DNA from 4 places in the Janthinobacterium sp. DSP2-3-3 genome. Region 4 is predicted to be linked to each of the others. Evidence: predicted binding sites of a transcription regulator. Region 4 holds the regulator's gene; each other region holds the start of a gene.
The links. The regulator FNR, encoded in region 4, switches genes on or off when oxygen is low (the NO sensors DNR and NnrR bind a similar motif). The targets are predictions, from matches to a motif close to TTGATNNNNATCAA.

Region 1: a site for FNR is predicted at 2,781-2,794, ahead of cydD (thiol reductant ABC exporter subunit CydD). Genes of this name have one in related genera too.
Region 2: a site for FNR is predicted at 3,436-3,449, ahead of ACP7DE_RS16125 (bacteriohemerythrin). Genes of this name have one in related genera too.
Region 3: a site for FNR is predicted at 5,507-5,520, ahead of ACP7DE_RS01570 (OmpW/AlkL family protein). Genes of this name have one in related genera too.

Annotation. Positions count from the first base shown of each region.
Region 1 covers NZ_JAFCWA010000007.1:239,968-247,782, reverse strand. The annotation lists gene glmM (phosphoglucosamine mutase) at 1-615, shown strand, start outside; tRNA gene ACP7DE_RS16215 (tRNA-Pro) at 697-773, shown strand; tRNA gene ACP7DE_RS16210 (tRNA-Arg) at 868-942, shown strand; gene ACP7DE_RS16205 (hypothetical protein) at 1,011-1,190, opposite strand; gene ACP7DE_RS16200 (PEP-CTERM sorting domain-containing protein) at 1,334-1,900, opposite strand; gene ACP7DE_RS16195 (GbsR/MarR family transcriptional regulator) at 2,169-2,720, opposite strand; gene cydD (thiol reductant ABC exporter subunit CydD) at 2,859-4,547, shown strand; gene ACP7DE_RS16185 (amino acid ABC transporter ATP-binding/permease protein) at 4,544-6,223, shown strand; gene ACP7DE_RS16180 (cytochrome ubiquinol oxidase subunit I) at 6,329-7,815, shown strand, end outside.
Region 2 covers NZ_JAFCWA010000007.1:228,444-236,258, forward strand. The annotation lists gene ACP7DE_RS16110 (PepSY domain-containing protein) at 58-2,583, shown strand; gene ACP7DE_RS16115 (hypothetical protein) at 2,711-2,896, shown strand; gene ACP7DE_RS16120 (hypothetical protein) at 3,061-3,216, shown strand; gene ACP7DE_RS16125 (bacteriohemerythrin) at 3,525-3,923, shown strand; gene ACP7DE_RS16130 (hypothetical protein) at 3,927-4,781, opposite strand; gene ACP7DE_RS16135 (hypothetical protein) at 4,772-5,251, shown strand; gene ACP7DE_RS16140 (TonB-dependent siderophore receptor) at 5,182-6,705, shown strand; gene ACP7DE_RS16145 (nucleotidyltransferase domain-containing protein) at 6,876-7,634, opposite strand; gene ACP7DE_RS16150 (methylated-DNA--[protein]-cysteine S-methyltransferase) at 7,741-7,815, shown strand, end outside.
Region 3 covers NZ_JAFCWA010000001.1:320,188-328,002, reverse strand. The annotation lists gene ACP7DE_RS01610 (GGDEF domain-containing protein) at 1-531, opposite strand, end outside; gene ACP7DE_RS01605 (DUF1987 domain-containing protein) at 535-933, opposite strand; gene ACP7DE_RS01600 (SiaB family protein kinase) at 956-1,513, opposite strand; gene ACP7DE_RS01595 (SpoIIE family protein phosphatase) at 1,579-2,790, opposite strand; gene ACP7DE_RS01590 (NAD(P)H-dependent oxidoreductase) at 2,971-3,561, opposite strand; gene ACP7DE_RS01585 (MerR family transcriptional regulator) at 3,621-3,986, opposite strand; gene fur (ferric iron uptake transcriptional regulator) at 4,056-4,493, opposite strand; partial or broken gene ACP7DE_RS01575 (LysR family transcriptional regulator) at 4,766-5,439, shown strand; gene ACP7DE_RS01570 (OmpW/AlkL family protein) at 5,582-6,199, shown strand; gene ACP7DE_RS01565 (MetQ/NlpA family ABC transporter substrate-binding protein) at 6,289-7,116, opposite strand; gene ACP7DE_RS01560 (methionine ABC transporter permease) at 7,142-7,815, opposite strand, start outside; gene ACP7DE_RS01555 (methionine ABC transporter ATP-binding protein) at 7,809-7,815, opposite strand, start outside.
Region 4 covers NZ_JAFCWA010000017.1:51,831-59,645, reverse strand. The annotation lists gene modB (molybdate ABC transporter permease subunit) at 1-553, shown strand, start outside; gene ACP7DE_RS25565 (sulfate/molybdate ABC transporter ATP-binding protein) at 571-1,272, shown strand; gene ACP7DE_RS25560 (TOBE domain-containing protein) at 1,313-2,080, shown strand; gene ACP7DE_RS25555 (response regulator) at 2,082-5,156, opposite strand; gene fnr (fumarate/nitrate reduction transcriptional regulator Fnr) at 5,396-6,154, shown strand; gene ACP7DE_RS25545 (FixH family protein) at 6,158-6,682, opposite strand; gene ccoG (cytochrome c oxidase accessory protein CcoG) at 6,737-7,815, opposite strand, start outside.

The DNA of each region.
Region 1 (7,815 bases), on a different contig from region 4:
GCCCTCGACGGCGATGCCGACCGCCTGATCATGTGCGACGCCACGGGCCGCTTGTATAACGGCGACGAGTTGTTGTACGTCATGGTCAAGGACCGCCTGGCGACGGGTCCCGTGGCCGGCGCCGTGGGCACCCTGATGACGAACATGGCGCTGGAAGTGCTGTTCAAGCAGCAAGGCATCGGCTTTGCGCGCGCCAAGGTGGGCGACCGCTACGTGCTGGAAGTCATGAAGGAAAAGGGCTGGATACTGGGCGGCGAAGGTTCCGGCCATTTGCTGTGCCTGGACAAGCATACGACGGGCGACGGCATTGTCTCTGCGCTGCAAGTGTTGTCTGCGCTCAAGCGTAGCGGCCAGAGTCTGCAGCAATGCCTGGCCGAACTGGTGCTGTTCCCGCAAACCCTGATCAACCTGCGCGTGGCGCCCGGTTTCGACTGGCAAAAAAATGCCGCCATGGTGGCCGAGAAAGAACTGGTCGAGGCTGAGCTGGGCGACACGGGCCGCGTGCTGATCCGCGCTTCGGGCACCGAACCGCTGATCCGCGTGATGGTCGAGGCGAAAGACAAGGAGGTGGCTGAATCGATGGCACGCCGCATCGCCGACAAGGTCGGTGTGTAAAGGCAAGGGGCGATAGTTATTTCCATCTAATTCGCCTGGGGCAATTGACGAAATTGGGCGGGGGCGTTATTATCTTGTCTTCGGAGTGTGGCGCAGCCCGGTAGCGCACCTGGTTTGGGACCAGGGGGTCCAAGGTTCGAATCCTTGTACTCCGACCAAAGTCATGAACGGGCTGTCAGAAATGACAGCCCGTTTTCTATTCCGCGCAGGCATGTCATTGCTGGCGCGCATGGATTAAAATACTGCACCTTTCCGCCCATCGTTCAACGGATAGGACAACGGTCTTCTAAACCGTGAATGGGGGTTCGATTCCCTCTGGGCGGACCAGTTTCATGCTGGCCACGGCTTGCGCCATGCGGCCGCTTCTTCTCTTTTCCTGTCTTCCGCACTCGGCCCTAAGGCTGCGCAAACAGCACAACGCTCAGCAAATACAGCAGCGGCACCGCACACAGCAGCGCAGACAATACCGACAGCATTTTCTTGCTCGCCAGGCGTGCCAGGCGCAGCCGTTCGCGCACGGGCAAATGCTGGCGCAGCACGCTGCGCGTGCGCGACTGGAATGGGGATTCATGCATGGAGGCTCCTTCGCAAGGGTGGCTGTGGTGCCAACCAGCATAGCGAAAGCGGCATAAAGGCGGTGTAAAGAGTGGGCGGCGCGGCGCAAGCGCGCTGTAAACATGGGTGCGCCGGCGCCGTGTTGCAGGTCTTCTTGATGCTCCTATTTTGCCTGGCGGCGGCGCGCCATGACACCGAGCAGGCCCAGGCCGGCGAGCAGCATGGCATAGGTTTCCGGTTCAGGTATGGCGGAAACGTAAGCGCGGTAATTGCTCAGGTCCTTGGGCAAGCCTTCTACCGTGAACGTCGTGCCGGCTGCGACGGGCGCGGCCCAGTGGAAGACCAGTTCGCCCTGGCCGAAGTGGATGGCCAGGAAGTCATAGGCGGCCGCGCTCGTATAGGAATTGACGCCGCCACTCAAGCCTGCCGTGGTGCCGGCAGTGCAGCCCGAAGTGGCATTGTCGCAATACGATACGGCTGGGCCCAGGCTGGTGCCGAAGACGCCATTGATATACCCCTGGATGTCGGATGGGCTTTGCGGCGTCAGGTTGCCGTCATAGTATTTCACCATCAGTGCCGGCGACGGCGTGTAGGTAACGGTACTGCCTGCGATGCTGAAACCGCTGGCCGGTCCCACGTCGATCCATGTAGCAGCCTGCGCCATGCCCATCAAGGCCGTCAGGGTGGCCAGTATGGATGTCCGTATTGCAATGCTTGTTATGCTTTTCATGAAAATCCCCTTTTATTGTATTGCAGAAATTTCACTGCTTTAGGGTGCGCGCCATCCAGTCAGGGAGGTCAACTTGTCACCCGGTCACCTTTGCGTGAGTACGCATATGCAAGCTTAGTCTTGATGTAAACTAATGCAATTCAAATAATTCTATTGATTTAGTTGATAACAGCGCATACGGCTATGTATGGCTGTGTTAGCGGGAGTCTGTGCGGCGAGCAGAAATGGCGTGACAACACGCACCACTTTGTGTTAAGGAAAGAGAGCTTCAGTCGCTGTTATTGCTGACGCCAAACAGGCGGTCCTTGGCATTGAGCAGCTTTTGCACCTTGGCGCCCATTTTCATCAGTTGCGCCATCGATTCGGGCGACAGGCGCTGCAAGTCGTCGAACCAGGTGTTGGCCAGATCGACCAGTTCATACATTTCGCGCATGCGCTCCTGCGCATACTGATCCACGGCTTCCGTGGCCGGCGCCAGTAGCGATTCGCGCAGCACTGTCAGGGTGGGCGCCACTTCACGGCGGCGGCGTTCGGCGGCCACCACGCGGAAGATTTGCCAGACATCGCCCAGCGAGGAAAAATATTCGCGCCGGTCGCCGGGGATGCGCGACTGGCGTATCAAGCCCCAGCCCTGCAATTCTTTCAAGCCGATGCTCACGTTCGAGCGTGAAAAACTCAGGTGTTCCGCGATTTCGTCCGCGTGCAAAGGATGCTCTGCGACAAACAACAAGGGGTACACTTGCCCCACCGTTCGGTTAAAGCCCCAGCGGCTGCCCATCTCGCCGAAATGGCTGACAAAGGTCAGGATCAACGGCGTCATTTGGATATGTTGAGTTTTCATAATTATCTGAATTTTTTCACGCCATGCCCGCAGGGTCAATTGATATATGTCATGTTTCGCAGTATTATACAAAAAATCGAATTTACAGAAAATTCTGAAAACTCAAAAAGTATAGAGATGCCTACCACGCCACTGTCTTTGCCCCGCTGTATTCTTCCCCGTGCCGCCAGCCTGGCACAAGGTGGTGCCGCCTTGCTGTGGCTGCCGCAAGCGGCCTTGCTGGCCTGGGCCGTGCAAGCCATGCAGGGCGGTGCACCCTGGCGCGCGGCCCTGCTGCCGGCTGCGGGCGTGCTGCTGCTGGGCGTGCTGCGCGCAGGCTGCGAAGCGTGGGGCGCGCGGCGCATGTATGCGGCGGCGCGCGAGCACCTGTCCACTTTGCGCGCACAGGTGGCGCAAGCGCTGGCGCACCGTTCACCGCTGGACCGCCAGCGCGCGCAGTCGGGCCAGGCTGCCAGCGTCATCGCCGAGCAGGCCGAAGCCATCGTGCCGTATCTGGTGCGTTACAAGCCCGCGCGCTGGAAAGTCTTGCTCGTGCCGCTCGTGATCCTGGCCGTCGTGACGCCGCTGTCGTGGATCGCCGCCTTGATCCTGCTCATCGCCGCACCCCTGATTCCCGTCTTCATGGCCCTGGTGGGCATGGGCGCGCAAGCGGCCAGCCGCGCGCAGATGGTGGAAATGGGCAGCATGAACGCCTTTCTATTGGACCGCCTGCGCGGCCTGGCCACCCTGCGCGCGCTCGACGCCATCGACGCCACGGCCGCACGGCTGGACGCCTCGTCGCAATCCGTGCGCCGGCGCACGATGGTGGTGCTGCGCATCGCCTTTTTGTCGTCTGCCGTGCTGGAACTGTTTTCCGCGCTGGGTGTGGCCATGGTGGCGGCGTTTATCGGATTCTCCTTGCTGGGCAGCATCAATTTCGGCACCTGGGGTCGGGAACTGAACCTGGGGCAGGGCTTGTTCATCCTGCTGCTGGCGCCCGCATTCTTCGAGCCCCTGCGCGAATTGGCCGCCGTCTGGCACGACAAGGCGGCCGGCGAAGCGGGCCTGGCCGGTTTGCATGACCTGGCGGGGGAGGGCGTGCCCCTGCCTGGCTTTGGTGCGGAAGTGGCTGCCGTTTCCGCCGCCGCCATGGCGGTGGCCCCGCCGCCTGCCGTCGAGATCCATCAACTGCGCTTTGCCCACCCGGGCGAAACGCCAGTGTTTGACGGCTTCGACTTGTGCGTGCGTGCCGGCGAGCACGTGGCCCTGCTGGGCGCCAGCGGCGCCGGCAAGACCACCTTGCTGTCCTTGCTGGCCGGCTTGCTGCCCGCCAATGGCGGAGATATGCGCATCGGTGGCGTGCGCCTGACCGACAGCACCGTGAATACCTTGCGCCAGCGCGTGGCCTGGATGGGCCAGCGCCCGCATGTGTTTGCCGCGTCCGTCAGCCAGAACGTGACCCTGGGCCGCGTCGGCGCGAACGCTGCGCACGTGACGCAGGCGCTGCACCTGGCCGACCTGGCCGCCGTGGCCCAGGCGCAGCCGGCCGTCATGCTCAGCGATGGCGGCCAGGGCTTGTCCGGCGGCGAAGCCGTGCGCCTGGCGCTGGCCCGCGTGGCCCTGCACCCGCATGCCGACCTGCTGCTGGTCGATGAACCGACGGCCCACCTGGACAGCGAAACGGCGGCGCGCGTGACGGACGCCCTGCTGGAATTGGCCAAGGGCAAAACCATGATCGTTGCCACGCACGACCCGGTGCTGGCTGGCCGGCTGCAGCGCACAGTGCAGGTCGATGCGCAGGCGCAGAAGGAAGAGGCGCGCGCATGAAAACTTCTCTCATCTGGAATCCCGTCCTGCGGCAATTGTTGCTGGCCCAGCCGGGCAAGCTGATCCTGGGCGCCATGCTGGCGGCCCTGACGGCGGTGGCCGGCATGGCCTTGCTGGGCTTGTCCGGCTGGTTTATCACGGCCACCTCGATTGCCGGCTTGCACGCTTCCACCGCGATCCTGTTCGACGTGTTCGGCCCCTCGGCCGGCATCCGTTTGCTGGCCATCGGCCGCACGGGCTCGCGCTATGCGGAGCGCCTCGTCACGCACGACGCCACGTTCGCCGCGCTGGTCTGCATCCGCGTGCAACTGTTTCGCGGCTGGTCGCGCCCGGAAGCGGCCAGCCGCTTGCTGCGCCAGCCCGCCAAACTGCTGTTCCGCCTGACGGCCGATATCGACGCGCTCGAAGCGCTGTACCTGCGCCTGCTGGTGCCGGCTTTTACGGCACTGTGCGCGGCCTTGCTGGCCGGCGTGGCGCTGGGCGTGATGCAGTGGCAGCTGGGCTTGGGCCTGGCAGCGTGGCTGCTGGCCGCCGGTGGCGGCATCAGCTGGCTGGTGGTGCGCCGCGCCCGCCATCCCGCCATCGTGCGCTCGCGCGCCATTGAAAAATTGCGTTCCGGTACCATCGACCTGGTGGCGGGCCAGACGGACCTGGTAATGGCGGGGCGCATCGATGCCCAGTGCCTCGCGCTGGGGCAGATCGACCGCTCGCTGGCGCAAGCCGATTTCGCCTTGCTGCGCCTGGACACGGCTGCCGGCGCCGCGTATGGCGTTGCCGGCAGCGTGACTTTGGCCGGCGTGCTGCTGGCCGTGGCCGCGCTGGTGCAGCAGCAGGTGCTGAACCTGCCGCTAGCAGCCCTGGCGTTGTTGATTGCGCTGACGGCCGTGGAGCCGTTTGCGGGATTGCGCCGTGGCGCGCTGGAAGCGGGGCGCATGCTGCTGGCCATGCGCCGCCTGGCGCCGCGCCTCGATGGACAGGACGTGGCGCCGTCCGCGGATGCCGCGCCGGGCTTGCGCCTGGAGCACGTCAGCGGCGCGCATGCGGGCAGCCATGTTGCAATTTTGCATGATATTTCCCTGCACATCGCCGCGGGCGAGCGCGTGGCCTTGATCGGCCCCAGCGGCGCGGGCAAGTCGACCTTGCTGGCCATCGCCGCGCGCGAGCTGGCGCCGCTGTCGGGAACGGTGGCCGCACCGCGCGCCTGTTTGTTCACCCAGAAGACGGAACTGTTCCAGGATAGCCTGCGCGACAACCTGCGCCTGGCCGACCCGTCCGCCAGCGATGCGCAGCTGTGGGCGGCGCTGCAATCGGCAGGCCTGGATGAGGAAGTGCGGGCCTTCGCGGGCGGCCTCGATACGCTGTTGGGCGAGGGCGGCCTGGGCTTGTCGGGCGGGCAGGCGCGGCGCTTCGCGCTGGCGCGGTTGTTCCTGCACGAGTCGACCCTGTGGCTGCTGGACGAAGCCACCGAAGCGCTCAATGCGCAGGCGGCAATCGATGTCCTGCAGCGCCTGCGCGCGCGCAGCGTCGGACGTACCGTGCTGATCGCCACCCACTTGCGGCGCGAAGCGGCGCTGGCGGACCGGCTGGTCATCCTGCGCGACGGCCGCATCGTGGGCGACGCGCGCCGTGGCACACAAGCCTTCGAGGCGGCGCTGGCTGGCTTGCGCGGCGATTGATGGGCGGGCGGCACAGCCCGATAGCTTACAGCAGCAGAAGCTATCGAACAGCCGCATGTAGATATCAGGTTTGCAATTACATTAGGGAAATACCAAGGAAATCATATGGACTTCGATATTGTCGCTTTATCCAGACTGCAGTTCGCGCTGACAGCTCTGTACCACTTTATATTCGTTCCGCTGACGATAGGCCTGTCAGTGATCCTCGCCATCATGGAGACGGTTTACGTGATGACGAACCGCACCATCTGGCGCGACATGACCAAGTTCTGGGGTGTCTTGTTCGGCATCAACTTCGCCATGGGCGTGGCGACAGGCATCGTCATGGAATTCCAGTTCGGCATGAACTGGAGCTATTACAGCCATTATGTGGGCGACATTTTCGGCGCGCCGCTGGCCATCGAGGGCTTGATGGCCTTCTTCCTGGAAGCGACCTTCGTCGGCCTGTTCTTCTTCGGCTGGGACAAGCTGTCGAAGCGAGGCCACCTGGTCACGACCTGGCTGGTGGCCATCGGCTCGAACTTCTCGGCCCTGTGGATCCTGATCGCCAACGGCTGGATGCAAAATCCCGTCGGCGCGGCCTTCAATCCGCAGACCATGCGCATGGAAGTGACCGACTTCGGCGCCGTGCTGACGAATCCTGTTGCACAGGCGAAATTCGTGCACACGGTGTCGGCCGGCTATACGGCGGCGGCGATTTTCGTGCTGGGTATTTCCGCCTGGTATCTGCTGAAGGGCCGCCATGTGCAGCTGGCCAAGCGCTCGATGACGGTGGCCGCCTCGTTCGGCCTGGCCGCTTCGCTGTCGGTGGTGGTGCTGGGCGATGAAAGCGGTTACCTGTCGTCCGAACACCAAAAGATGAAGCTGGCAGCCATCGAAGCCATGTGGACCACGGAACCGGCGCCTGCCGCCTTCACGGCTTTCGGCTTCCCCGACGAGAAAGCGCGCGAGACGCATTATGCCGTGCACATCCCGATGGTGATGGGCTTGATCGGTACGCGTTCGCTGACGACGGAAATCCCCGGCATCGAGCAATTGGTCGACCGCGGCGAGCTGCTGATCAAGGATGGCATCAAGGCGTATGACGCGCTGCAAACCATCCGCAGCGTGGCGCCCGGCGCGCCCGTGCCGCAAGAGGCGAAAGACATGTTCGAGTCGAAAGGCCAGTCCATGGGTTACGCCTTGCTGCTGAAACGCTATGTCGACGATCCGCGCGAGGCCACGCCCGAGCAGATCCGCAAGGCCGCGCTCGACACCGTGCCGCCCGTGGCGCCCTTGTTCTGGTCTTTCCGCGTGATGGTGGGCCTGGGCATGTTCTTTATCTTGCTCACCGGTACTTTCTTCATCCTGTCGACGCGCCGCACCTTGGACAAGCACCGCTGGCTGTTGAAGCTGGCCGTGTTCGCCATCCCGCTGCCGTGGGTGGCGATTGAGGCGGGCTGGATCGTGGCCGAAGTGGGCCGCCAGCCGTGGGTGATCGAAGGCGTGCTGCCGACGGCCGTGGCCGTCTCTAACCTGGGTGCGACCACCTTGCTCATCACCATTGCCGGCTTTGCCGCCATCTACACCGTGCTGTTGATTATTGAAATGAA
Region 2 (7,815 bases), on a different contig from region 4:
TCCTTCTTCCCCGCCATGCCTGACGCCCTGCTTGGCGGCGCCATCGAAAGCCGCTTCATGACGACCTCCTCCCTTCCACAACCCCAGCTGCGCGCCAGCGCCGACGAGGCGCCGGAAACCCTCCGGCAGCGTCTGTTTGCCGCCCCGCAACAAAGGCGCTGGCATTGGAGCTGGAAGCAAGTGTGGTTTCAATTGCATTGGTTCATCGGCATCACGGCCGGCACGGTGCTGGTGATCATCGGCCTGAGCGGCTCCACCCTGGCCTTCAAGGAGGAATTGCTCGATGTCATGAACCCCGGCGTGCGCCATGTCCCCGTGGAAACACGCGCGCCGCTGACGCCGGCCCAGCTGAGCAACATCGCCGCATCGGAACACGGCCAGCGCGTGGCGTCCATCACCGTGTATGCACAGGCGGGCGCTGCTCCCCGGCTGTTCTTCCCGCCGAAGAACGGCCAGCGGCGTGGCGAGTCCATTTATGTGCAACCGTACACGGGCGCCACCCAGCCGGCGCTGGCGGGGGCGGGATTTTTCGAGTGGACGGAGTCATTGCACCGCTGGCTGCTGCTGCCCCGCGATCCGGGCCGGCAAGTGGCGGGCGCTCTGGCCCTGTGCCTGCTGGGCCTGGCACTGTCGGGCCTGTATCTACGCTGGCCCCGCCGCCCGCTGGACTGGCGCACCTGGCTGACTGTCGACCCGGCCCTGAAAGGCCGCTCCTTCCTGTGGAATTTGCACGCCGTGGCCGGCACCTGGTGCCTGCTCGTCTACGTGGCCCTGACCCTGACGGGCATTTACTGGAGCTATGACGTGGTGCGCGACAATATCGACGCCTGGGCCGGCAAGCCGCCTAGAGTGGCGCAGGTGCCGGGTAAAAAAGGCCAGGCCAAGGAGAAGGCGCCGGCCGTTGACCTCAGCCTGGCCTGGAGCAGCTTCCAGCAGCATGCCCCCGGCTGGACCCTGGCCAGCGTGCGCCTGCCCACGCGCGCCGGAGAAGCCGTGCAATTCACCTGGCTGGCCAGCGATGCGCCGCACGAGCGGGCGCGCAGCCGCATGCGCATTGCACCGGCCAACGGCACGGTCACGGAAAACGAACCGTACAAACAGCAAACGCTGGGGGCGCGCCTCGTCAACATCATTTATCCGTTACACATGGGCACGTATTTCGGCTTGCCGGGCCGCATCATCGTCACCGTGGCCAGCCTGGGCCTGCCCCTGTTCGCCATCACGGGCTGGATGCTGTACCTGGGCCGCCGCAAGGCAAAACGGGCTGTGCAGGCACAGCGCGCCATGCTGGGCGCCGGTACGCCAGGCAAGACGGGCACGGGCTTGCCGACCCTGGTGGCCTACGCCAGCCAGTCGGGCCAGGCCGAACGCCTGGCCCTGGAAAGCGCGCGCGCCCTGCAGCAGGCGGGCGTGGTCGTCGATGTGCAGTCGCTGGACCGGTTTGATCCCGCGAAATTGCGCGAGTATGAACGGGCCCTGATCGTCGCCAGCACCTTTGGCGAAGGCGAAGCGCCGGACGGCACGCGCCGCTTCGCGCGCCTGTTGCAGCAGACGGCGGGCACGCCGCTGGCAAGCCTGGAAGTGGGCGTGCTGGCACTGGGCGACCGCCACTACAGCGACTTCTGCGGCTTTGGCCATGCGCTGGAGCGCCAATTGCGCGCGCTGGGCGCCACGCCCCTGTTCCCCCTGATCGAAGTGGACAAGCACGACCCCGCCGCCCTGGCCGACTGGTCGCAGGCATTGGCCCGCTACAGCGGCAGCGCCATCGACGCCATCGGCGTGCAGGAAGAAGCGTCATATGCCGAATGGCGTCTGGCGCGCCGCGTGCTGCTCAACCCGGGCAGCCTGGGCGGCGAGCTGCATGAAATCACGTTGACGGGCCCGGCCGATGCCACCTGGGAAGCGGGCGCGCTGGCCGAAATCATCGGGTGCAACGCGGACGGCAGCGATGGCGACGCGCAGGGCGCGCAACATGCGCCGCGCAGCTACTCGCTCGCGTCGCTGCCGTCCGATGGCGAATTGCAGTTGCTCATACGCCAGGAACGCCATGCGGGCGGCGACAACCAGGGCTATGGCATCTGTTCCGGATGGCTCACGCGCTTCGCCCCGCTGGACGCCAGCATCCGTTTGCGCCTGCAAGCCAATCCCGCCTTCGCGCCCGCCCTGGTCGATCTGCCCTGCATTTATATCGGCAACGGTTCCGGCCTGGCCGGCTTGCGCGCGCACCTGCGTGCGCGCCAGCGGGCAGGGCTGGCCCGCAACTGGCTGCTGTTCGGCGAGCGCCAGCAAGCTTTTGACAGCGTCTGCGGTGAAGAGTTGCAAGGCTGGCTCGATGCTGGCCACCTGGCGCGCCTGGACCGCATCTTTTCGCGCGATGGTGAAACACGGCAATATGTGCAGGACCGCTTGCGCGAGCATGCCGACGACTTGCGCGACTGGCTGGCGCAAGGCGCCATCGTCTACGTGTGCGGCAGCCTGCACGGCATGGCGGCAGGAATCGATGCTGTGCTGCAAGAAGTGCTGGGCCAGGAGGATCTCGACGCCCTGCTGGCGGCCGGACGTTACCGCCGCGACGTGTATTGATCTACATCAGTCCGCCCCCGGCGCCGCCCGGCTATGTGGGCAAGCGCACAGTCAGCGCCAGCCATCGGACTACAGTGGGGACATCGCGGCACGATTGCCGCTCCACTCACTGTCTGCGAGGCTAGCCATGAAAAACCCCTGGATGAGCATGTACCTGAGCGCGGCCAACCGCATCGCCAACACGGCGCGCGGTCACGCCACGGCCGCCGTCAAGCGCGAAGCGGCAAAGAATACGCGGCAATTGACGCAAGTGTGGTTCGACTCTTTCCTGCCCGCGGCAGGCAAGCCACGGCGCAGCCGCAAGGCGAAATAGGAGCAGTCACGAGCGGTATCTGGTGCGGTGCATCACAGCAATAAGTTGAAGTTACGACCAGGTGAGCTAAACTGCAAGCATGGTAGTAAAGATATGCGTACGCGATTGAAGTGACCGGCAGGCGCCGCATCCCCGCGCCGCCACCGGCTCATCAGGAGACGACCATGTTGACGCTTAAAGTACTGGCCTGCCTTGCCTTGTCGGCCTTGCTGCTCGCTCCCCTCGTGCTGAGGGATGCCATGCAGTTGTCGGCCGGCCAGCAATTGCAGGTACCCAATGTCGATGCGCACGCCATGTGGAGCCATTGGCCCAAGCAATAAGCAAGACAAGACGCGCAGCTGAGAAAACACCGCTGACTGCGTTGCTTTGACTTGCCGTACTAGCGTACTGTCTGCGTCAAAGACGCCTTGCCAACGGCGTTTTTCAGCGGCGCTTGCTAGTGGCATTCACCGTCAAAAACCGCTTTATTGCAGAGTGGAAATTTGTTCCTCTATCCATTTGTTTTTGCCTTGTTTCCCTCGCCCCTCTTCACCATATTTTTGATCCAGGTCATGGATTTGAAGTGTCGCTACGCCCACACTGGAACAGTCCGCTTCGCATCGGGACGGACTTAACCGGGAGCATCGGCATGGGTAAATCGGACTGGAAGGATGAGATGGCGCTGGGCGTTCCCGCCATCGACGAGGCGCATGAGGCACTGTTTCAAGAGCTGGCGCGGCTGGGACAGTTGAGTGACCAGCATTTCAGCGTGGCGTTTCGCGAGCTGATTGCGGCCGTCGAACGCGATTTCCGCGAGGAAGAAGATTTGATGGAAGAAATCTCCTTTCCCTCGCTGGCCAACCACCGCGAACAGCATGCGCGCGTGCTCAGCGGTTTGCACCATGCCTGGGCCGCCGTCGATGAAGGCGACCTGGAGCAGGGACGCCTTGCGCTCTCGCTCTTGCCGCAATGGCTGATCTTTCACCAGGCCACCATGGACCTGGCCCTGGCGGCGGCCCTGGAGTTGGTGCAGCGCCAACCGAACTAACGTCTACAGCAGCAGCACCGTGGCTAGCTCGGGCAAGACCACGCGGTAATGACCCGGGTATTTGTCTTCGCCATCGAAAATCTTGCAAAACACGGGCTGGCTGATGTCGTTGACGGCTGGCTCGTTCATGGGCAAGGTGGCGATCAGTTGCTCGCCATCCATCAACCGCAAGGCGCTGCCCCGTTCGGCCGCGCAAAAGGCCAGCGATTGCACATCGTTGGCAAACGGCCGCTTGTACCACGGCGTGATGGCCCGCACGGCGCGCCGGGCGTCGCGCAGGACTTGCCCCACGCGCGTGACATTCCACGCATCGCGCGCCACGGACGGCTGGAGGACGATATTTGCCGTCAGCTCGCCCCTGCCCTTGTTCACCAGAAAAGTGCCATCTTGCGCGGCAATGTCATCGTTGAGCGGCACGACAAACACGCCGCCGTCGGACACCTTGATCGGCACGGGGGCGCCATTGCCTTGCAAGGCCACCCGCACATCGTCGATGGTGGCGCTCAGCTTGGCCGGAATCAGGCGCAGTGCCATGACCACGCTGCCGCTCGACACTTGCCACACCTTCCTGGCAGTCAGATAACTCTCGCGGTAAGCCGTGAAACGTATGCGCGGCGCCTTGGCGTCGCTGTTGGCCGTAATCGTCACCGTTTGCGATGGCGAGGCGTCCTGCGCTGGCGCAGCGGGGGTGGCAGGCGCAAGGGGCGACGGCACAAGGGGTGGCAACACAACAGCGGCGGCGGGCGGCACGCTGGCGCTTTGCAGCGGCGTGGGAACAGCCGGCGGCGGCGCGTGTTCCTGGGCCCGGCCCAGCGACACGACACACAACCATCCGGCACAAGCGATCCATGTACGCATGCATTTCTTTCAATGTGGAAAATATTTTATCAGCGCCTGCATTATCGCAGAAGGTCAGCCTGTGCGCCGCTCCTGGCCTGCCGCACTCTATTGGTACGCACGCCGATGGCATGGCGCGCGGCGGCAATGCGCCGCTGCAAGACATGATCCTGTACGACCGCATCGAGGTCGTACGCGGCGCCACCGGCCTGATGGGCGGCACGGGCGACCCGTCAGCCACCATCAACATGATACGCAAGCGGCCGACGAAAGAATTCCAAGCCAGCGCCGGACTCATCATGGGCCGCTGGGACGACCAGCGCGTCGAGGCCGACCTTTCCACGCCGCTGAACGCGGAGGGCAGCGTGCGTGCGCGCACGGCCCTGGCCTGGCCTGGCAAAAACGCGATTCCTACCTGGACATGTATCACGAACGCAAGACCGTCGGCATGCTCATCGTCGAGGCGGACTTGCGTCCCGGCACCCTGCTGATAGCCGGAGTCGACTTCCAGGACAACCAGCCCACGGGCGCCACCTGGGGCGCCGTGCCCTACTGGAACGCGGACGGCAGCCTGGCCAACTTGCCGCGCAACACCAGCTGGACGGCGCCCTGGAGCAGCTGGGCCAACAAGCAGCACACGGTGTTCACCTCGGTGTACCAGCGCCTGCCCGGCAACTGGAATCTGCACCTGGGCTATGCGCGTACAGAAAGCACGAACCGCACCACTGTTCTCCATGCGGGCAAAGGTTATCCCGATCCAGCCACGGGCAAAGGCATGGAACTGTGGACGGGCGCCTGGGGTGCAGGCGAAATGAACAGCGACAATTTCGACATTTACGCTAGCGGGCCATTTACCTTGCTGGGACGCAAGCACACGGCCATCGTCGGCTGGAATGGCAATAACGGCCAGGAGCGTTCCATCGGCGGCAAGGAAAAAATCAATTACTCGAAATTCATCCCCGATTACCGCAGCTGGACGGGCAACATCCCCCGCCCCGTGTTTTACCCGGACGGCTCGCACACGGAAACCGTGACACGCCTGACGGGCGGCTATGTGGCCACGCGCCTGAGCCTGGCCGACCCGCTACACGTGATCGTCGGCGCGCGCAGCAGTACTTACCGCACGGACACGCGCAACTACAACACGCAAGGTGTATACACGGGCAGCGGCGACTTCGTGGAAACGCGCAATGAAGTCACGCCGTACGTGGGCGCCGTGTTCGATATCAACAAGCAATATTCGGCCTACGCCAGCTTCACGCAGCTGTTTAACCCGCAATCGAGCAAGGACCGCAACAACAAGTTCCTGGCGCCGGAAACGGGCGACAATGCGGAACTGGGCATCAAGGGCGAATTCTATGAAGGCAAGCTGAACGCGTCGGTCGCCCTGTTCCACACGAAGAAAAAGAATCTGGCGAAACTGGACCGCAGCGTGCCGCCCGGCTTTTTGCTGCCCGACGGCGGCCAGGCCATGGTGGCGAATGGCGCCGGCGTGACAGCCAAGGGCGTCGAGTTCGACGTTTCCGGCCAGTTGTCGCCCGCCTGGGAAGCCAGCAGCGGCTATACCTATCTGCACGCGGCCGAGGCCGATGGCCGCCGCGCCGCCACCACGCAGCCGCGCCATTTGCTGCGCCTGGCCACCAGCTACCGTTTCGACGGCCGTCTGGCAGGCCTGAAAGCGGGCGCCAGCATGACGGCGCAAAGCGCCATCTACAGCGAATCGTGGTACGGCCGCCCGCCGTCAAGCGAGATGACGAATATCCCGCAAGCGGGCTATTCGCTGGTCAACGCCATGGCCAGCTATGCGTTCAACAAGCATGCCAGCGTGCAGTTGAACGTCAACAACCTGCTCGACAAGCAATACTACCGCAACGTGGGCTTCTTCGACGGCGTATTCTGGGGCGAACCGCGCAACATCAGCCTGGCCGTGCGCACGACGTTTTAAGAGCCTATCCCAGTAGTGAGCGTCTTCTGCTGCCAGTTCATCAGGAGCGCGGACAAGGCGTGAGGAGGACGCGTGGCGAGCCACGCGACGACGATCAACGCAGTCCCCGCTTCTGAGGGGCGCCAGCAGGGGATGTATTCATCTACTGGAATAGGCTCTGAGCGCGGCCATCACACTGCCGCGCTGCGCCAGTGTGCGGGCGCCGGCAGGGTGAAGCCATCGAGCAAAGGACCGCCGACGGGCGCCAGCACGGCGGCGGTGACGTGTTCGAACGCGCGCTGGCCCGCCGCCAGGTCGCTGGCGACCAGGCGCAAGGCACCGTCGAGCTCCTTGGCGATGGCCGCGTCAAATGCCTGCAGGCGGCGGAACAGGTGCTTGCCGCCGCCGCTCCATTCGCCGGCCGCGCGCAAGTGCAGGTCGGCCAGCGCTTCATACAACTGGCAAGCCACGGCCAGCGCCTCGCCCGGTTGCATGATGTCGACCAGGTCTTCCAGCGAGGTGGTGATGGCATAGCGGCGCCGCTGCAAATTGTCCACGTCGAGCACGGGCGGCCCGGCCCCGTCGATGGCTTGCGCCAGCGCAAGCAATTGCGCGTAATGTGTGCCGGAGGCAGCGATATTTTTGCCTTCCAGCACCATGCGCACCAGCGGCACCGTGCCGCCCGGTGCATCCATTTCCTTGCAAAAATACGTGAACGTGGCCAGGTCGTGCGCAAACAGTTCCACCGTGCGCCCTTCGGCCACGATGGTCGAGCGCCAGGCGCAATCGACGTGGTCGAACAGCAGCAGCAAATCGATATCGGAACTGGGCGTCTGCCGGCCCGTGGCGAACGAGCCGCCGATGATGGCCGCCACGGCAGCAGGATAGCGCTCGCGCACCAGCCGCACGGCAATCGCGCGGATATCGTCATAGGTGAAAATGTTTGTCACAGCCAGTGCTCCGTGCTGAAAAACACTATCCTACACGGGATCTTGCACACGACATGCACACCGCCGCCATCCTGCTACACTGGCGCTATCTGATCAAGGAACAAACATGGAATACGACTGCATCGTGGTGCCCTCGCCCGTGGGCGAGCTGACCCTGGTGGCGCGCGGGGCGGCTCTGGCC
Region 3 (7,815 bases), on a different contig from region 4:
GTCGCGCGAGGAGGTGGGCCAGACCACGGAAAACTCTTCACCGCCGACCCGGCCGATGGCCGTTTCTTGTCCCAGCAGTCCCTTCAGGCAGTCGACCACGGCCTGGATCACGCCGTCGCCGGCCGGGTGGCCGAAATCGTCGTTGACTTGCTTGAACAGATCGATGTCGAGCACAATCAGGGCCATGTCGCCCTGCGCCAGGCAGCGCGAGGCATGGTCGATCACGGCGCCGCGGTTCAGGGCACCCGTCAGCGGATCGTGCGTGGCGCGGTACTCGAGCTGGCCGGCCAGGGTTTGCAGTTGGCGATTCAGCAAATGCATGTCGCGCTCGGCGCGGTCGCTGCGGCCGATCAGGCGCCGCGTCTCGCGCATCAGCCGTTCGTAGTGAACGATCAGTTCACCGAACACGCGGCGCTGCGCCTCGCCGCTGGCCTGGACGTCGGCGTGCATGCGGCGCGCGGCAGCCAGCGCCGCCGCTTCCACGGTGAACAGGTCGGGTTCGAGGCTGGACTCGGAGATGGCGGCGCGCATGCCTTAGCTGCCCTGCACCGGATGGTCGCGGAAATCGAGCGCGATAAAGTCCTGCTGCAGCTCCTGGCCGAATTCCAGGATGGTGTCGTCATCCTCGTCGTGATACCAGTTCAGGCGCACCTGGTTGCCTTCCACGGCCGCCTGGTTCAGGGTGTCGAACAGGGTAAACAGCATTTTCGTGCTGGAGCTGTTGAAGTAGGCCAGCGAGACGTTGACGGTGATGGCGCTCTCGCGGCAGCCGTCCAGGTACGTGCGCACGGCGGCGATCAGCGGGCCATAGAAGGCGGCCGCGTTTTCCGGATACGATTCGCCCTTGATCGACAGGGTGTGCTGCTCGAAACGGAAGTCGATTTCGGGCGAACTGGGGGTCGCGGCGATGAACAGTGGTGACGGTAATTGCATATGCTTTCCTGAGTCGGCTCTTTCAAATGATGGCTTTGATGCAGAAGATGGTATGGCCCGGCTCCTGGGGATCCTGGACGAATTCGAATTCCAGCGGCTCGCTGGCGTCGCGCGCCATGGTGAGGAAACCCAGGCCAGCGCCCTTGCTGTCGGCCGGCGTTTCCTCGCGTAGTGCCTTTTTATAGGCGAGGCGGATTTCTTCCATCGTCATGCTATGCAGCGGCTCCAGGCGGGCGCGGATCTGCGCCACGTTGTCGGTCGAGACAGGGTTGGCGCACAGCAGGAAAAAGCTGTCGCCGCGCGTGCCGATGCAAAACGAGCCGCGCCGCATTTGCTGGTCCAGCTGCGCATCGGGCGTCAGGCTGTCGGCGGAATAATGCATGATGTTTTGCGACATCTCGATGAACGAGGAAAAGATGCGCCGTCGCGTGGGCCCCGCTGCGCCGGCCGTGTCGAGGCGCGCCTTGATGGTTTCGGAAATGGCGCTCACCACGTGCTGCGAGAAATAGCCCACGTAAAAAAAGATGATGTTGCGCTTGCGCGCCACATCCCAAAACTCGTTGAATTCTTCGTACAGCACGTTCGTGCTCCTGGCTAGCCGGTGACCCGGTTTCTTGTTGATAAGGTGGCTCGATGGCGCCAAAACTACACGCGGAAACAGAAAAAGGTCAGGTCGTCGCGGCGCGGCTGCGCTCCCTGCCAGGCGGCGCTGTCCTGCAGCAGCGCCGCCGCCACGTCGCCGGCGGGAGAGTCGCGCTGCGCCAGCAACTGCTCGCGCATGCGTCGCTTGCCATAGGCAATGTCGCGCGCGCCACCGATCTGGTCGAGCAAGCCGTCGGTGCTGATGAATAACAGGCTGCCGGCGGGGATGGCTAGCGTCTCGTTGTGCCAGCAGTAGTCGGCCGGCGTATCGACATAGCCCACGCCCATGCGCGCGCCATCGATGGCGCGCACGGCTTCTTCTCCCGGTGCGACCACGTGCAGCGCCAGTTTCGCGCCTGCGAAACGCAGGCTGGCGCTGGCCTCGTCATGGCACAGGAAGGCGCAATCCATGCCGTCGTTCGAACCCGCGTGGCCGTTGCCGCTGCCGGCGCCGTCCTGGCCCAGCAAGGTCTTGATGGCGCGGCTGACGGCGCCGATCAGGGCGGCCGGGTCGCGCGGCCCCAGTTCGCGCAAGGCCTGGCTCAGGGCCGATGAGGCGATCAAGGTCATGAAGGCGCCCGGTACGCCGTGGCCCGTGCAATCGGCAATGGCGGCGAACCAGCCGCCTGCGTGGCGCTCGAAGAAGTAAAAATCGCCGCCGACCACGTCGCGCGGCTGCCACTCCAGGTGGGCGTCGGGCAGGGTGGCGCGCAGTTCCGCATCGGAGGTGCGCAGCAGGGCGCGCTGGATCACGCTGGCGTAGTCGATGCTGTGCATGATTTGCCGGTTCTTTTCCGCCTGCATGGTGGCCACCACGTTCATCAACTGCAAGCCGAAGCCCACGCCGGCCAGCGCGCCATCCTCGGTGATGATGAAGCCGTCGGCCAGCGCCTTTTCGCCCGCTTCCACGGCGCGGAAGGTGAGGTCCTCGATGCTCATGGCACCGTCGACGATCAGCGGTTCCTTGTCCATGAAGGCGATGCAGCTCTTCTTGCCGTACACCTCGTGATAAAAGGGCTTGGACATCTGCGACATGAAGATGTTGCGGCTGATCAAGCCGATGGGCTTTTGCCGCTCCGTGACGGGCAAACTCATCATGTCGCGCCGTTCCGTGAACAGTTCCAGCACGGCGAAATTGCTGGCGTCGGCCTGCACAGATTCCGTGGGTATGCACAGATCAAACGCCACGGAGGTGCGATAACGGGGAAGATGCAATCGAGAAGCGTTGAACTCCACAGCGGTTACCTTTACATGACGATCGGACCCTTGTTGTCGCGACGGCAAGGCGACTGACAAACAGGCAATATCATCATGGTAGCCTTGGAATATGACGGCTTGATTACCAGCTTGTCAAAACCGTATGCAACATGGCTGCATGGCAAGCCGTTGCCGGGCTTACAGGCGTCGGGCCAGTGCCTGGGCCTGTGCCAGCCAGCGCGTGCGTTGCGCTTCGGTAGAATCGAGGATGGGGCCGAAGCTGGCCACTTTGACGGGCTTGACGCCGCAAAATTCCAGCGTCGTCTTGCGCAGCTGGTGGATGCCGGGCATGTGGTAGACCCAGCGGAAATACCAGGGCGGCGTGTCCATCGTCACCAGCAGTTGCGCCGTGCGGCCCTTCAGCAGCTGGGCCGGGAAAGCCTTGCCAGGACGGTACTTGAAGGCAAAGCCGGGCAGGAAGACGCGGTCGACAAAGCCTTTCAGCAGGGCCGGCGCGCCGCCCCACCAGATGGGGTAGGCGAACACCAGATGTTCGGCCCAGCTGATGGCATCCTGTGCCGCCAGCAAGTCCGCTTCCAGCGGCTGCACCTGGCGGTAGCCTTCGTGCAGGATGGGGTCGAAGTCCAGCTGGCCCAGGCGCAGTTCGCGCACGCTGTGGCCTGCGCTGCGGGCCGTGGCGGCGTAGGCCTCGGCCAGGGCGGCGCAGAAACTGTCGCTGGACGGGTGGCCGAGGATGATTAAAATGCGCTTGGGTATCGTCTTGGTCATGATGCAGGCTTTCCAGTAAAGAACAGCTTGCATGCTAAAGCTTGTCCCTAGTGGCAGAGTCAAGCGGCCGTTTGAAGGCGCTGGTGCGCCAGGCAGTCGCGGATTTCCGTGTCGATGTCGGCCAATTGCGCGTCGAGCTGGCGCAGGCGGGCAATATCCTGCTGCACTTGCGCGCGCTTGGCGGCGATATGCCGGGACAGGGCGGCCCAGTCGGTGTCGTCGCCGGCCAGGATGGGTAGCAGTTCGGCCAGGCGGAAACCCAGGGCCTGCGCCTGGCGTATCAGTTTGACTTGCGCCAGGTCTCGCTGCGTGTAGACGCGGTAGGCGCCGGAACGGCGCACGTCGCCCAGCAAGCCCAGCGTTTCATAGTGACGCAAGGCCTTGGGCGAGGTGCCCGCCAGGCGGGCGATTTCTCCGATGTACATGGGTGATCCTTTCTCAAGCTTGAGCGAATCTTACCCCAAGGCACTGGCGCCCAGGCGGCCCAAGCGCCCTCAGGCGCGGCGTGGCGGAATTTTCTTCGCCGTGCACTCGGCGCAGGTGCCGTACAGCGACAGCGCGTGCTCGTGCAGCACGAAGCCTCGCTCGGTGGCGATTTCATTCTGGCGCAGTTCGATGCCTTCGTCGACGAATTCATCGACCTTGCCGCAACCCGTGCAAACCAGGTGATCGTGGTGCTGGCCTTCATTCAGTTCGAAGACGGCGTGGCCCGATTCGAAATGCCGGCGAAACAGAATGCCCGCTTCGGCAAATTGCATCAGCACGCGGTAGATGGTGGCCAGACCCACGTCGATTTTTTCAGCCAGCAAGAGTTTGTAGACATCGTCCGCACTCAGGTGCTTGATCGTGCCTTCTTGAAACAGCTGCAGAATCCGCAAGCGGGGGATGGTCACTTTCAAGCCCGATTCACGCAGTTCCCTCAATATATCCATGTCTCCCATTCCTTTTATGATCGCCTGAGCGTGCGCTTAAGCGTGAGCCTGCATTATATCGCAAATGATAATCATTACTATTCTCATGTGCGTGCTGGACATATTATGCTGCGCGGGCAGGCGGCGATCCAGTGCCATTGGCGCAAGTGGCGATTGCGTGACGGGCAACTTGTGCCAGGGTTATCGTTGAAGATGGAAAGCTGCGCTCAAATCGCTACACTGTGCGGCACGTGATAACAATGAACAATGAACAATGAACAAAGGAAGGGGGCATGGACCGATTTGATGCGATGCGCCTGTTTACGCGCATCGCCGAGTTACGCAGTTTCACGCAGGCGGCGCATGACCTTGGCTATCCGAAGGCGACCGTCACGCATGCGATCAAGCAGCTCGAAGCGCGGCTGTGCTGATCGAATTGGAAATCGGCATGGGCGACCGTCTCGTCGACCTGGTGCGCGAGGGCGTCGATTGCGTGCTGCGCGTGGGTGAATTGAGCGACTCGTCCATGGTGGCGCGTCGGCTGGCGCTGCTGGAACAAATGACGTGCGCCAGCCCCGCCTACCTGGCCGCGCACGGCACGCCGGAGAATCTGGTGCAGCTCGATGGCCACCGCGCCGTGAATTTCTTTTCCGCCCAGACGGGCAAGGTCTGGCCCTTCGATTTCAGGCTGGACGGCCAGCGACACAGCGTGGCCGTGCCGGGCATGGTGTCCGTCAATAACGCCGACGCGTATCACGCCTGCTGCCGCGCAGGCCTGGGCTTGATCCAGGCGCCCCGTTATCACCTGGAGCGGGCGCTGGCCACCGGCGAGCTGGTGGAAGTGTTGGGGGCCATGCGTCCCGACCCCTTGCCCGTGTCCGTGCTGTATCCCCATCACCGTCAATTGTCGCCGCGCGTGCGCGTGTTTGCCGACTGGGTCGCCAGCCTGTTTAAAGGCGTGCATTGACGCGCTGCGGTATTTTCTTGACCTGGGAAAAGAAAAAAATCCCTCTAGTGATGCCATCTAGCACTATTTGATGTGGATCAAAGTTTTTGTTGCACTGCACTCATAGACTTCGCAGCGTTACTTAACGACAGAGGAAAACATAATGAAAACGTCCGCAACTGCAGCAGCAATCGTTTTGGCCGCCATCGGCGCATTTGCCGGTAATGCAATGGCTCAGGAAAGCCCATGGCTGGTGCGCGCGCGCGCCGTGCACATCGACCCGGCCAACAAATCTGCTCCTGTGACTGGCCTCGCCGCAGCTGACCAGATTCATGTCAGCAGCAAGACGATTCCTGAAATCGATATTTCGTACTTCTTCACCCCGAATATCGCTGCCGAGCTGATCCTGACGTATCCGCAAAAGCATGACGTCACCTTGTCGGGCACGAAGATCGGTACCTTCAAGCATTTGCCGCCGACCCTGTCGCTGCAATACCACTTCATGCCTGAAAAACAGTTCAGCCCTTACGTGGGTGCAGGCGTGAATTACACGAATATTTCGGACGTGAAATTGCTGAACGGCGCTGGCCGCCTGGAACATGACAGCTGGGGCTACTCGCTGCAAGCTGGCGTCGACTACAAGCTGGATAAAAACTGGTCCTTGAACTTCGACATCAAGAAAGTGCAGATCCGCAGCGACGTGCTGGCCGGTGGCGCCAAGATCAGCGAAGTCAAGGTTGACCCTATCCTGATCGGCGTAGGCGTCGGCTATCGCTTCTAAGCATGGCATGACAGCGCCCGCGTGGCGCGCAGCATAAAAAAGACGGCCGGGTTTGCACCTGGCCGTCTTTTTGCATTGCCTGCGCCGGTTTATTTTTTCAGCGTCTTTTCCAGCGCCAGCTGGTAGTCCGTCTTTTCGTAGCCGGCCAGGTATTTGTTCGTCGCGTCGAGGAAGGCGCGCGAGCGGTAGGCCGCTTCCAGGTCTTTTACCCATGGCTTGGCCTTGTCGGCCGTGCGGATGGCCACCAGGTTGATGTAGCTGTCCGAGATCTTTTCCACGCTCAGGGCTGACGTCAGCTTCATGCCGGCGGCCAGGGCGAAGTTACCGTTCACGAAAGCGTAGTCGGCGTCCGCCAGCGAGCGTGGCAGCTGCGCCGCTTCCAGCGGCACCAGTTTCAGCTTTTTCGGGTTTTCCAGCACATCGCGTTCGGAAGCGCGCAGCGGATCGACGTTCGGTTTCAGCTTGATCCAGCCCATCTTGGCCAGCATGACCAGCGCGCGCGCCTGGTTGGTCGGGTCGTTCGGCATGGTGATGGTGGCGCCGTTCTTCACTTCGGCCAGGGATTTTTGCTTGCCGCCGTACAGACCGATCGGCATGGTCGGCACGGTGATCAATGGGCTCAATGGCAGCTTGTTATCGGTGGCGAACTTGGTCAGGTAGACGATGTGCTGGAACACGTTGGCATCCAGCGAACCTTCGGCCAGCGCGTAGTTCGGCTGCACGTAGTCGTTGAATTCGACGATCTTGACCTTGTAGCCCTGTTTTTCCAGGATAGGCTTGATGCCCAGCTTCAGCTGGTCCGAATACGGGCCGGAGCTGGTGCCGATGACGAGTTCTTTCGGGTCCTTGGCGTGGGCTGCTGTGGCGAAGGCCAGGCTGGTGGCGGCCAGGAGCAGGGTGCGGCGAATGTGGTTCATGTAGGTCCTTGTTTCTGAATATGAATTAACGTTTGTCGAGACGCTTGGCGACGCGCGTGCCGGCGAACTGGATGGTTTGCACCAGCACGATCAGGATAGCCACGGTGACGACCATGATGTCCGTCTCGAAGCGGTAGTAGCCGTAGCGGATGGCCAGGTCGCCAATGCCGCCGCCGCCCACCACGCCGGCCACGGCCGAATACGAGAGGAAGCTGATCGACAGCACGGTCAGCGCCAGCACCAGGCCGGAGCGCGCTTCGACCAGCAGCACGCGGAAAATGATCTGCATTTCCGACGCGCCCATGGCGTGCGCCGCCTCGATCACGCCGCGCGGCACTTCGCGCAGGTTCTGTTCCACCAGGCGCGCGAGGTAGGGAATGGCGGCGAACGACAGCGGCACGGCAGCTGCCAGCGGGCCAATCGAGGTGCCCGCGATGATGCGCGTAAACGGCGTCAGGGCGACCAGCAAAATGATGAAGGGGAAGCTGCGCACGGTATTTACCAGCCAGCCCAAAATCGTCGACAGCGGACGGTTTTCCAGCGACTGGCCTTCCGAGACGAGGAATAGCACAATGCCCAGCGGGCCGCCGATCAAGATGGCGGCGGTCAATCCTATGCCCAGCATGGTCATGGTCTGGCCCAGCGCCACCCAGATTTCCGGCAGCAGCTTGATGACGTTATTGATCGATTCTTCAAACA
Region 4 (7,815 bases):
GCGTGAGCTGCTCGACGCCCTCTTGACCCTGCCGATGGTGATGCCGCCCACCGTGCTCGGCTATTACCTGCTGGTGCTGCTGGGCCGGCGCGGCACGCTGGGCATCTGGCTGCAAGACAACTTCGGCATCAACCTCATCTTTACCTGGCAGGGCGCCGTGATCGCCTCCACGGTGGTCGCCTTTCCCCTTGTTTTCAAGCCGGCGCGCGCCGCCTTCGAGGCGGTCGACGGCCAACTGGAGCAGGCGGCCCGCGTGCTGGGCATCTCGGAAATGGCGATTTTCTTCCGCGTGACCTTGCCGCTGGCCTGGCGCGGCATCCTGGCCGGCGTGCTGCTGGGTTTTGTGCGCGCGCTGGGCGAGTTTGGCGCCACCCTGATGGTGGCCGGCAGTATTCCCGGCAAGACACAAACTTTGTCAGTGGCCGTGTATGAAGCCGTGCAGGCAGGCCAGGACGACGTCGCCAACACCCTGGTGCTGATTACTTCTGCCGTTTGCATCGTGGTGCTGTTGTCGGCCGGCCGTCTGGCGCCCGGGCGCATTGCGCACAAATGACACTGATGATGACGCCTATGCAACTCGACCTCGACCTTCGCGCCACCTTGCGCTCCGGCAAACGCCGCTTCGAGCTGCAGGTGCAATGCACGTCCAGCAGCCAGCGCATCGCCATGTATGGCCCGTCCGGCGCCGGCAAGAGCATGACCCTGAAAGCCATTGCCGGACTGTTGACACCGGACGCCGGCCATATCCGCCTGAATGGCCGTACCCTGTTCGATTCCGCCGCCGGCATCAACCTGCCGCCGCAGCAGCGCAACGTGGCCTACCTGTTCCAGGACTACGCGCTGTTTCCGCACCTGACGGTGCGCCAGAACGTGGGCTTCGGCCTGGCACGGGGCTGGTTCAACCCGCGCGCGCGCGAAAAATTGCAGAAAGTCGAGCATTGGCTCGCCGCGTTTCATTTGCAGGAACTGGCGCACCAGTTCCCCGACGAGTTGTCCGGTGGCCAGCGCCAAAGGGTGGCGCTGGCGAGGGCGCTCGTGGCCGAGCCGGCCGCGCTGCTGCTCGACGAGCCGTTTGCCGCCCTCGATCCGGCCCTGCGTGTCAAAATGCGTCTGGAACTGAGCCAGTGGCAGCAGCGCCTGGACGTGCCCATGATCCTGATCACACATGATCCGGAAGATGCGCGCATGCTGGGCGAGCATGTGTTGTACTTGCGTGACGGACAAATTGACAGCATGGAAGAAAATAGGGCATTGGGTGAACGCATTGGATAAATCAGCGGCAGCAGAAATCGGCCTGCAAGGCTCGGTATGGATGACGGTGGGCGGCGAGCACCTGGGCGGCGTCGGCCGCGTGGAATTGCTGGGCGCCATCGCCGAATGCGGCTCCATCACGCAGGCGGCCAAACTCGTCAAGATGAGCTACAAGGCGGCCTGGGACGCCATTGACGCCATGAACAACCTGGCTGGCGAGCCGCTGGTCGAGCGCTTGACGGGCGGCAAGGGCGGCGGCGGCACGCGGCTCACCCCACGGGGGCGCCAGCTGGTCGACAATTTCCGTATCATCGAGCGCGAGCATGCCCGCTACCTGCGCCAGCTGGGCAGCCAGGCGGAAGGCATCGCCGACGATCTTTTACTCATACGGAGAATGGCCATGAAAACCACGGCACGTAATCAATTCCTGGGCAAAGTTGCCGAACTGAAACAGGGCGCCGTCAACGATGAAGTCACCCTGGCATTGCCAGGCGGCCAGCACATCGTGGCCATCGTCACGCAGGGCAGCAGCGAAAGCCTGGGCCTGGTGCCGGGCGCGGAAGCGTTTGCGCTGATCAAGGCGTCGTCTATCATCCTCGTGCTCGATGGCGAAGGAGCGCGCTTTTCCGCGCGCAACCAATTGGCCGGACTGGTGACCCGCGTGCAGACGGGCGCCGTCAACACGGAAGTGGTGCTGGACTTGCCGCGTGGCGGCACGATCGCTGCCATCATCACGAACCAGAGCAGCACTGACCTGGGCATTGAGATCGGCAGCAATGTGACGGCGATTTTCAAAGCGTCTAGCGTGATCCTGGGCGTGCCCGCCTGATTTAATCTTGTAAGCGCGCCAGCCACTCCCGCGCGGCGGCCAGCGCCTGCTCGAGTTCCTGCGCCGTGTGCGCCAGCAGCGCCGGCACCTCGTCCAGGCGGCCCGCGTCGATGGCTTCCTCGGTGGCAAACGCGGCGCGGATCAGGCGCTTCGTGCCCAGCGTACCGACGGAACCGCGCACGCCGTGCAGGATGCGCGCCACGTCGCTGTGGCGGTCCTCCTGCAACGCTGTTTCGGCGTCGCGCGCGGGCGTCATGCCCTTGTTCAGCGCGTCTTCCACCATGCGCCGCAGCACGCCGCGCCCCTTTGCATCGCGCCCCATCACGCGCATCAGCGGCGCCATGGAAAACACTTCCTCATCGGCAACGGGCGCCGGCTCGGCCGTCTGCACTTGCGGGCGCTTGGGCAGGTGGCGCAGGATGACTTCCATCATCTCTTCCACCACCACGGGCTTGGCGATGAAATCGCTGATGCCGGCCGTCATGCAGCGCTCGCGCTCGGACGCCAGCACGCCGGCAGTCATGGCGATCACGGGCAGGCTCAAACGCAGTTCCGTGCGGATGATGTGGGTGGCGCTGAAACCGTCCATGATGGGCATCTGCATGTCCATCAGCACGATGTCGTAGCGCAGCGCCTCCGTGCGCAGCCGTTCCACGGCTTGCAAGCCGTCGCCCACCACGTCCAGGGTGGCGCCCATGTGCTCGAGGATGCCGCGCGCCACGGCCTGGTTCAAATGATTGTCTTCCACCAGCAGGAAATGCGCGCCGGCCAGCTCCGTGCCCAGCGGCTGGTGCAAGATGCGCTGCTCGCCGCCGTCGTTCTTGGTGATCAGCGCCTGGTGCAGGGCATCGAACAGGCTCGATCCCGTGATCGGCTTCATCAGCACGACATCGGCCTCGGCGGCGCTGGAGATTTCCTCCAGGTGGTTGCGCGCGAAGGCGTTGACCATGACCACGATGGGCTGGCGTTGGCCGATGGCCGCCTGGCGAATGGCCTTGGCCGTGGCCAGGCCGTCCATGACGGGCATGTGCCAGTCTGCCAGCACCACGTCGTAGGGCTGCTGCTGCGCCAGGCGTTCGCGGTACAGTTCGATGGCGGCAAAGCCGGAGTCCACTTCGTCGGCCAGCCAGCCCCACGCCTCGATCAGCTTGACGATCAGTTCGCGCGTGGTGCGGTTATCGTCGGCCACCAGCAGGCGCAGCTGGCCCAAGGCCGGCGTGCGCCGCGTTTCAGCCGGCTGCGCCAGCATGTCGAACGGCACGCTGAACCAGAAGCGGCTGCCCTTGCCTTCGCTGCTGGCGACGGCGATGTCGCCGCCCATCATGTGGATCAGCTGCTTGCTGATGGCCAGGCCCAGGCCCGTGCCGCCGAAGCGCCGCGTGATGCTCTGGTCGCCCTGTGAAAACGCGGAAAACAGCTGCTGTTGCTGCAGCTCCGTCATGCCGATGCCCGTGTCGCGCACTTCGAAGCGCAGCCAGGCGCGCCCGTTTTCGCTCTCGGCCAGACTGACGGCCACCACCACTTCGCCGCTCTCGGTGAACTTGATGGCATTGCCGGCCAGGTTGACGAGAATCTGCTGCAGGCGCTGGGCGTCGCCCACAAGGCGCCGCGGCACGTCGGGTTCGACGGCGATGGCCAGTTCCAGCTCCTTTTCGCCCGCATTCATGGTCATCGTCGTGGCCAGGGTATTCATGACTTCGTCGAGATCGAATTCGACGGGCGACAATTCCATGCGGCGCGCCTCGATCTTCGAATAATCGAGCACGTCGTTGAGGATGCCCAGCAGCGACTGGCCCGCTACGCGCACCATGGTCAGATACTTGCGCTGTTCCGTATCGAGCTTGGTATTGCCCAGCAAGTACACCATGCCCAGCACGGCATTCAGGGGCGTGCGGATTTCATGGCTCATGTTGGCCACGAAATCGCTCTTCGCGCGGTTGGCCGCCTCGGCCCGGTCACGCTCCTGTTCCAGCTCTGCCGCGCGCGATTCGAGCTCCTGCTGCAGGCGGTCGCGTTCGCTCATCAGGCCGTTGAACGCTTCCGTCAGTTCGCCGATCTCGTCGCGCTGCTGCACCGGCACGGGAGTGAAGCGGTTGCCGCTGGTGCGCAGGGCCAGCAGGGTGTCGCGCAGGCGTACCAGCGGCGACAGCAGGCGCACGGTGACCCAGCCCAGAACAAAAGCAGCCAGCAGCGAAGCGAGGATGCTCCACAGTACCAGCCGGTACAGTACGCCATCGAAGGGTTCGAAGGCATCCTCGACGGGCAGCGAGGCACCCAGCAGCCAGTTCACGGATTTCAGGCGCTTGAAGCTGTTGACGGCCGTGATGCCGCGGTTGTTGGTGCTGACCATGCTGCCTTCGCCATCTTCCTTCAGCAACTGCGTGGTCGTCAGGTTGGCGTTCGGCTGGCGCGGCTGCAGCAAACGGCTGGTGTCGGGATGCAGCACGTAGCGCGGCACGGCGCCGCGCGTGAGGATGAAGTAATAGCCGCTCTTGCTGATCTTTTCCGAGCGCAGGCGTCCCAGCAGGTTATCCTTGTACAGGCGCAGCACGCCAATCACCACGCCGGCCACCTGGCCATCGGCGGTGAGCACGGGCGCCACCATCTGCACGATGGGCATGCCGCTTGATTTGCCCAGCATCGGCTCGGTGATCATGGGCTGGCGCGTGCGCACGACGGTCTGGAAATATTCGCGCTCGCCGACGTTGATGCCGGCGCGTCCCGCGACCCGCGGCATGTCGGCCACGATGGCGCCTTGCGCATCGAGCACCAGCACGTCGTCGAACAGCACCAGCATCGCGCGGCGCGCATAGTATTCGCGCAATTGGGCGGGCTGGGCGATCAATTCCGGCGGCTGCTGCCTGGCCGTCAGCGCGACGATCTGCAGCAGCATGCCCAGCTTGTCGTCGAGCTCGGCAGCGGTGCGGGTAATCAGGGCCGATTGCTGGCTCAGCAGCACTTTGGTGAAGTCGGCGCGCATGTGCTGCACCTGGATCATGGTGACCAGCGCGATCATGGCGATCGAGGTCAGGCTGGTGGCTAGCGCGACTTTTGCTTTAATGCCGAGAGGCTTCATGATTTCCTTTTCAGTACCGGGCGGCACAGGCGGCAGATAATGCTGTCAGGAATTTTCCTATCAATACCCGAGCTTGGCAAGCGGTGCGGCGCAAATTGCCCTCCCCGCATGGGCTTTTGACGATGTTGCCATATAATTAAAGTCAGAACGTCGTTTATTCAGCGCAATTGCGGTGAAATTGGCACACGGCAACCGTGTATGCAGTAAACTTGTTATTGCATTTTCTAAAAGGTATCAACATGACTGAAGCGCTACTCACTCCCACCTTGCCCATAGTGAACGTGGAAGCGTTGCGTGCGCGATGCTCGACCTGCAGCATGCATCAATTGTGCCTGCCGATGGGCCTCGATGTGGGCGATATGGACAGGCTGGACCAGATCATCGGCCGCCGCCGCAAGATCGTGCGCGGCGCCTCGCTGTTCCGCATCGGCGACTCGTTCCAGAACCTGTATGCGATCCGCCTGGGGCACTTCAAGACGTACCAGATCAATCCGGGTGGCGAAGAGCAGGTGACGGGTTTCCAGATGGCCGGCGAACTGCTGGGCATGGACGCCATCAGCGCCGACCGCCACCACTGTAATGCCGTGGCGCTGGAAGACAGCGAAGTCTGTGAAATACCGTTTTCCAGCCTGGAACAATTGCTGGGCAATATGCCGACCCTGTTGCGCCATTTCCACCGCATGATGAGCCAGGAAATCACGCGCGAGCAAAGCGTGATGCTGTTGCTGGGCAATATGCAGGCGACGCAGCGTTTTGCCGCCTTTATCGTCAACCTGGCCTCACGCTATGAAGCGCGCGGCTATTCGGCCAGCAAATTTCAGTTGCGCATGTCGCGCGAGGAAATTGGCAATTACCTGGGGCTGACCATCGAGAGCGTCAGCCGTCTGCTGTCGAAGTTCAAGAAGGAAGGCTGGCTGCGCGTCTCGAATCGCGAAATTGAAATCTTGCAGCCCGCCAAGTTGAAAGCCATTACGGCTGGTACCGACGTCTGCAAGTAAGCTTTACAGCTCTGCGTCAGCATGCAGCGCGATGCTGCGCTGCAGGGGCCAGGTCCAGATGCCGGACAGGCGCCACTCGCGTTTATCGTTTTCCACCAGCACTTGCCAGCGGCTGCGCTCAAGCATCGGCAGCGCTACCGAGAAGTTGCCGGCCACATCGGGCTGCACCAGCAGCTTGATATCCTTTTCCGGCAAGGTCGCATGCGCCAGATGCAGCTGCAGCGGACCCTGGTAAGCCTTGCCGAAGCTGTGCACGGAACCACTGAGGCGCGCGTGCGCCACATCATAGGATAAGCTGGTATCCATCGCCAGGTTGCTGGCGATCGTGTCGCGCTTCAAATCCTGGTTGATTGCCTTGCCCTGCTTGTAATAGTCGCCCACCACCAGTGCATCGGGCTGCGTAAACGCGATATATCCCATGAAGCTGCCGACGACCACGGACAAGCCTGGGCCGATCATCAGCAGCCAAGGCCAGCGATGCTTGTACCACGGTGCAACGGGTGCTTGCAGCTTGAGACTGTCGGACATGATATTTCTCCTGTTTGATCAGCCAGTCCCCATGCGGGGACTGGCCTTCCTACATTAGCGCGGCACGATGAATACCGCGCTTTCACGTACATGCAGCGATGGGTCGTCCAGCGAGTGCAATTCGATCGCAATCTTGTTCGAGCCCTTTTCGCCGACCCCGTGCGGCACGCGCAGGCGGATCGGCCAGCCCAGCGTTTCCGTCGGCTGCAACATCACTTCTTCGCGCGTCAGCAAGGTCAGGCCCGGCAAGCCGGAGACGCTGATTTTAAAATGCTGGCTTTGCTCCGAGGTGTTCATGATCTGCAGGCGGTAGACGTTTTCGATCATGCCGTCTTCCACTTCGCGTCCCATCGAACCGCGGTCGCGGATCACGTCCATTTTCAGGGGCGTGCGCAAGGCCAGCGAAGTACACACGGCGATGATGATCAGGGCCAGGATGGAAGTGTAGATCAGCACGCGCGGACGCATGGCGCGCTGGCGTATCTGCTTCGAATTGAAGTTGTTTTCCATCGCATGGTCGGTACTGTAGCGTATCAGGCCCCGTGGCCGCTCGACTTTGTCCATCACGCTGTTGCAGGCATCGACGCAGGCGGCGCAACCGATGCATTCATACTGCAGGCCGTTACGGATATCGATGCCGGTCGGACACACCTGCACGCACAGGGTGCAGTCGATGCAATCGCCCAGCTTGTCGTTGTTGCCGGCCTTCTTGCTCATGGCGCCACGCGGTTCGCCGCGCTTGGTATCGTAGGTGATGATCAGCGTGTCCTGGTCGAACATGGCGCTCTGGAAGCGCGCGTAGGGGCACATGTATTTGCACACCTGCTCGCGCAGCCAGCCCGCGTTGCCGTAGGTTGCCAGGCTGTAGAACAAGACCCAGAACCATTCCCAGGGACCGAAATTCAAGGTGGTCACCGCCTGCGCCAGTTCCTTGATCGGCGTGAAGTAGCCGACAAAGGTAAAGCCCGTCCACAGGGCGATGGCGCCCCACACCAGGTGCTTGGCCGTCTTCTTGAAGGCCTTGCGCACGGAGGGACCCTGCTTGTCGAGGGCCATGCGCGCGCTGCGCGTGCCTTCGATGCGGCGTTCGACCCACAGGAAGATTTCCGTGTATACCGTTTGCGGGCAAGAGA